One region of the Peptoniphilus indolicus genome, then DNA from elsewhere that is predicted to be linked to it. Evidence: riboswitches for the same ligand, from Rfam matches in the RefSeq annotation. Region 1 holds a riboswitch; the other holds the start of a gene.

Evidence for each region. Region 1 has a riboswitch for FMN ahead of DYE58_RS10625 (ECF transporter S component). Riboswitches for the same ligand answer to the same signal wherever they lie in the genome.
Region 2: another riboswitch for FMN. It lies ahead of ribD (bifunctional diaminohydroxyphosphoribosylaminopyrimidine deaminase/5-amino-6-(5-phosphoribosylamino)uracil reductase RibD); the one in region 1 lies ahead of DYE58_RS10625 (ECF transporter S component).

What each region holds. Positions count from the first base shown of each region.
Region 1 covers NZ_UGTH01000001.1:2,179,145-2,182,361, forward strand. Annotated here, with positions in the region: partial or broken gene DYE58_RS11585 (transposase) at 1-221, shown strand, start outside; gene DYE58_RS11590 (transposase) at 275-604, shown strand; gene DYE58_RS10625 (ECF transporter S component) at 835-1,434, opposite strand; FMN riboswitch at 1,508-1,628, opposite strand; gene DYE58_RS10630 (TraX family protein) at 1,661-2,368, opposite strand; gene DYE58_RS10635 (L,D-transpeptidase family protein) at 2,377-3,217, opposite strand, start outside.
Region 2 covers NZ_UGTH01000001.1:1,806,681-1,809,897, forward strand. Annotated here, with positions in the region: gene DYE58_RS08680 (Na/Pi cotransporter family protein) at 1-1,211, opposite strand, end outside; FMN riboswitch at 1,353-1,468, shown strand; gene ribD (bifunctional diaminohydroxyphosphoribosylaminopyrimidine deaminase/5-amino-6-(5-phosphoribosylamino)uracil reductase RibD) at 1,583-2,674, shown strand; gene DYE58_RS08690 (riboflavin synthase) at 2,655-3,217, shown strand, end outside.

The DNA.
Region 1 (3,217 bases):
GGATTTCTAATATAGAGAGGATGAGTGTTAAGTTTTTGGTAAGTGATATGTCTAATTTTTTTAAGTCTGTTAGGGATAGGTTCTTTAGAAGTTCGATTCATATTATTGATAGGTATTATTTCATAAGACAGGTTTCTTGGGCTTTGGAGAATGTTAGAAAGAGGATTCAAAGGGATGTTTCTTCTAAGCTTAGGGTGTTTTTAAGAGAAGCAAGGGTTTAGTTACAAAGCCTTCTTCTATGCTTAGTTCTATGCAGGCTAATTAGGTTTCTTTAATGCTTGGGTTAAGTGAGGATTTAAGGTTAGCTTATCAATTAAAAGAGTTGTTCTACCAATATGTTCTTACTCAGCCTAATAAAAAGATGGCTAGTATATGTTTGAGTGAGTGGATAAGAAGGGCTAAGGAGTCCGGTTTAAAGGAATTTAGTTCTTGTATTACTGCTTTTAATGATTGGTTTGATGAGATATGTAATTCTTTTGATTATCCTTGGTCTAATGGTCCTCTTGAGGGTACGCATACTAAGATAAAGACTTTAAAGAGAAATTGTTTTGGTATGAGGAATTTTGATTTATTTAGAAAACGAATTATGTTTTCGTGTAAGTAGTTGGCAAAAGAGTATTAAATTTTCTGAAAACTCCTAGGAGTTTTGTTTGCTATGCCTATTTTTAGTGGTTTTTGTTTTATTTTAGTTTTGGACTTATTTTAGCTGCTATGTGTTGATTTTTATATAAAATGAGAGGCTCGATTTTATGAGCCTCCCCAATGTTTGACATAGAGCCTATAAAGAGTCTGTTAGAACTTATTCATTCTAACAGACTTTAAACTTCCTAAAAACTATATTCTAAATAAATGACTAATTTTTTTATAAATAAACATTGTAACAATTGAAACTAAAAATCCCTTTATTAAATTAAATGGTACGAGAGAATAAATCATCATATCCCATAAGCTATTAATGTTTGAATTAACAGCTTTTCCTGCATTTATAATTGCTTCCATAGGCATAAAGTTTGCATATAGTGGAAAAATTACAAAATAATTTGAAATTGTTGCCACTATTGTCATTAATACAGTACCAATTAACATACCAACGATTGCGCCTTTAAAGGTATTATCTCTCTTATAGATTATACCTGCTGTTCCTGTTAAGACAGAGGCGATTATAAAATTAGACAATTCTCCTACTCCCCCAGTAGAAGTCCCCTTTAGCGCTATGTGAAGTACATTTTTAACCGCACTTATTATAATTCCAGCCACCGGACCCATTGTAAATGCTCCAACCATTGCCGGTAAATCAGAAATATCAAGTTTAATAAATGATGGTGCAATAAATGTCAATGGAAATTCAAAAAACATAAGTAAAAATGCAACTGCACTCAACATTCCGATTCTACTCATCACTTTAGTATTACTCTTACTGTTAACTTTATTCATAAATAACCCTCCCAAAAATTTGGGCTCAAAAAAAGCCCCAAAACTTCGGGGCATTCAATCACAACTTTAATTGCAATTTCTTCTTTCATCCAGACTTTACTGTCGGTACTTGAATTTCACAAGTTCAATCCTATTTAAAAGGATTCGCGGACTTTACCGCCGGTCAGGAATTTCACCTTGCCCTGAAGATACTTACTGTAATTAGTATACTATACTTTTTCATACTTTACAATAGTTTCATTCTAATAATCCCTATTATAATTAAGTGTAATGGATAAAATGCGTAGAATAAATATTTTAAATTCAAACCTCTTTTCCCATTATAAAAATAAACTAATGGGATTGACAGAAATACTGCCGGCATATGAATTTCAAAAGCAAAGGCTGGCAATATGGATATAGCTCTTGTCTCCCTACTCTTACTAAATGAATACATAATAATAGCTGCCACTATACCATACATTCCATAGTCTGCCTCAATAACTTCAGACACTACTGCAAATGTAAACACAGTTATTATACCCAACAATATACCTTTAAACCTACTAAACTTTTCTTCTGAAATTTTTATACAATATAACATTGCTAAAATCAAAGATAGTTCTACATATACATTTTGACTATGAGCACTATAATATCCTCCATTTAAAGCCATATCAAATGGAACTTCAGATATAATAGCAAAAATTACCATTCTAAAAAAATATTTTTTTATATTTTTAGTTTTATTAAAACCCTCGATAAGTAAAAATAGAAATATAGGAAATGCAATTCTTCCTATACTCCTCATGGCATAATATAATTCATTTACATTTAACCCTAATAAAGATATATTATTTACATTATTTATAATGCCTGCTGCAGTATGGTCTATAGCCATACATAACATAGCTATTATTTTTAATGTGCTGGAACTCAACAAATCCTTTTTCATATTATCTCCTAACTTACCATTTGAGTATTTGAATCATAGACTACAACTGGCATATTATAAAAAGAATTTGAAAATAAAGTAGGCATTATTGAAGGCGGTGTATTTACACAACCATGTGAACCATTATGTCTGTATATGCTCCCTCCATATGTGCTTCTCCATACTGAATCGTGTAATCCACATCCAGTCCAATCAAAAGGCATCCAATAGTCTACATGTGATTCCCATGTTGCTCCCTTTAATATCCTGTCTCTTTCCTTGGCCCATACTTTTTGAGTACCTGTTGGAGTTGAATTTCCCTTTGTAGGGTCTCCTGACACAATTGGAGTTTCTAAAACTTTCTGTCCATCTTTATACATCCACATATGTTGTCTTCCAAGGTCTATTTCAATATAAGAATTTCCTATATCATTAGTCTCTCTTCTATATCCTTCTAGTCTATATACTGGTTTTATAGTTACAGTCTTAGTGTTTTCTAAAGCCTTAACTAATTCATCTGTGCTTGATTTTACATCTGTCATCCAACCATATATTCCTCCGCTGACTCTTGCAATTCCAAGCCCTGTAGTTTGAAAATCTCTTGTTGCCTTGAATGTATCGTATTTACCAGCTATATACTTTATATATTGCTCAACTTTTTCTACATCTGGCACCAATAAATTTTTTTCATTTGGAGAATAAAGGTTTATAAGCGAATCATTCTTCAATACTTCTTTTCTATCTGCAAAGTCATAAGTTATTTCAAATTTATTCAAATTATTTTTTTGTTCAAGTTGTGAAAGTAATTTTTCATCATCTTTTTTTATTTTTGGATTATGGTAAATTCCCTCTTTTTCTAAATCCAATACT
Region 2 (3,217 bases), 370 kb from region 1:
TTTGAAATTTTTAGTAGGTAAGTTGCTATTTCTGTGTCTTGTGAGTTTACTATCTCTTCTATTTGGTTTACTTTGTCAAAGTATTTTTTATCTCCAGTTTCAAGATATTGTTGTGAAGTTTGAAGAGTTTGAAGAGCTAGCGCAGAAGCAGATTCGATAGCGAGTCTTGCTTGTTTTAAAGCACCGGCTGGGAAATTTTTAATCATTTGTTCATCAAATTCGACTTTACCATAATCAATTGCAAGTTCATCTTTACCAGGTATTAGCTTATCAAGTATTTCACCAAATTTAGAAATGAATGGTAAAAATATTAACATACCTAAGAAGTTGAACATAAAGTGTCCAACAGCTATTGTCATCATTCTATTTAGTGCAAATTTTTCTGATACTAATAGTAGTAAATGATAATATGGTGTTAGCAGTATTAGGAATATTATAGAGACGCCAACGTTGAATATTATATGGAACATAGATGTTTTTTTAGCTGATATTGTTCCTCCAATTGATGCCAAAAGAGCTGTTACTGTAGTACCTATATTGGCACCAAATACTAATCCAAGAGATGCTTTTAGTGTTAGTGCATCTGTTTGGTATAGTGATTGTACAATACCTACGATGGCACTTGAAGATTGTATTACTCCTGTCACTATTGCACCAACTATAGCTCCAAGGACAGGTGTAGTTGACATTTTAACAACAAAAGTTTCAAAGCCTTCAATGTTTTTTAAATCTTTAAGGGCGCCACCCATCATATTCAGTCCAATGAATAAAAGTCCAAATCCTATTATTATTTCACCGGCATAAGTACTTCTCTTTTTGTCAGAGAGCATATATATTAAAACACCAACTAATATAATAAAGTATGCTAAATAATCTAAATCAAAACCTATTAAGATTGCTGTAACTGTAGTACCTATATTGGCACCAAGTGTTATACCTATAGCTTGTTTAAGGTTCATAAGACCTGCTCTAACTAAGCTTATGGCGATTACTGTAGTGGCTGATGATGATTGCATTATACCCGTCATGAGTATACCTACAAATATTGCACTGATTGGAGAAGATGTATATTTTTCTATATAACTTCTAATCTTAGTGCCGGCAAAATTTGTCAAACTATCTCCCATAAGTTTAATACCGTATAGGAAAAGTGCTAAACCTCCTGCTATAAATTGCCAATTAATTTCAGCAAGAGTAATTGTTTGGTCCATTAATTTCCTCCGTATAATTTATTATATAAATAACATCTCTAATTATAACAAATTTTATAATTATGAACCATTTTAAAATTAAAATTTGAGGTTTACTTTTAAAGTTTTTTATGTTATTTTATTAACAAGAAAAACATTTTCATATTTCTTCAGGGCGAGGTGTAATTCCTCACCGGTGGTGATAGTCCACGAGTCGAAAGATTGAATCGGTGAAATTCCGATACCGACGGTTATAGTCCGGATGGGAGAAGAGTATTTATGCAGGATAATTTTATTTTGCTATGATTTGACGTCCATCCGGAGCTCTGTGAGCTTCGGTTTTTTTATGTAAGAAAATATGATTTTGTTTCATTTGTAAGGAGGCGGTACTTATACTTTCTGAAGAAGATAAATTTATGAAGAGAGCTCTTGAACTGGCAGAACTTGGAAGAGGATTTACAAAGACCAATCCATTGGTTGGGGCAGTTGTGGTTAAAAATAACAAGATAATAGCTGAAGGTTATCATCACAGATTTGGCGATAATCATGCGGAAGTGGATGCACTTAACAAAGTGAGTAAAATGGCAGAAGGGGCAACTATGTATGTAACTTTAGAGCCATGTTCACATTATGGGAAGACGCCGCCTTGTGTTGATAGGATTATAAAAGAAAAGTTAAAAAGAGTTGTGGTTGCGATAAAAGACCCTGACGAGAGAGTTTCTGGCAGAGGGATAGAGATTTTAAAAAAAGAGGGAATTGATGTAGAAGTTGGAATGCTTGAAGAGGAAGCAAAGTTTCAAAACAGAGTTTTTTTATTGAATAAATCTAAGAAGAGACCATTTATAACACTTAAGTTTGCAACAACTCTTGATGGAAAAATAGCGACGAGCTCTGGAGAAAGCAAGTGGATTACAAATTCTACTTCAAGGAAAGATTCACACATCTTAAGAGGCAAGGTAGACGGAATATTGGTGGGAAAAAATACAGCGAGTAAAGATAATCCATTCTTAACTAACAGAAGTGGTGAGGGAGACAATCCAATTAGAATTTTATTAGACAGTGAACTTGAAATAAATTCTAACTACAATATTTATAATTCGGAAGCTAAGACAATTGTTTTTACAAGCTCATCTGATTTTGAAAAGCGTGAGAAATTAATTGAGAGTTGTGAAGTAGTAAGAGTTTCGAGAGATGAGAAAGGTTTAAATTTAAATGAAATTTGTGATGAACTATTAAAAAGAGATATCGCTCACATTTTAGTTGAGGGGGGTTCTGAAGTTCACTCTTCGTTTATAAGGGCTGGATTGGTAGATGAAATTTATCATTATATAGCTCCAAAGTTGTTGGGCGGCGGAAAATCTGTGGACGATGGAGAGGGAATATTAAATTTATCTGATAGTTTGAATTTTAATATTATAAGCACAAAAAATTTAGATGGAGACATTTTAATACATGGAGTGAGAGATGTTTACGGGGATAGTTGAGGAAATAGGAACACTTAGAAAAATTGAAAAGAGAGGCGACAGGCTAACTATTTATGTTGATTCAAAATTGGTATTAGAAGATGTGAAACTTGGCGATAGTATTGCAACTAATGGGGTGTGTTTAACGGTTACAAGTTTTGGAGCTGATTTTTTTACAGCTGATATGATGCGTGTTACGGCTGAAAAATCAGCATTAAATAGTTTGGTTTCTGGGAGTAAATTGAATTTGGAACGAGCTGTAAGACCAATGGACAGATTAGGGGGACATATTCTTCAAGGGCATGTTGATACGGTTGGAAAAGTCATTTCCAAAACGCCAAATAAAGATGGATATTTACTTGAAATAAGTGTTGATGATGAATTTAAAACGCAGTTTGTTGCACAGGGCTCCATAGGATTAAATGGTGTGAGTTTGACTTTAGCTAATGTGAGTAGAAATTCTTTTACGGTATCTCTTATTCCTGAGACGTTGGCAAGGACAAATTTAGGAAATTTAGATTTAGGAGATGGCATAAACGTAGAGTTTGACGTACTGGGAAAATA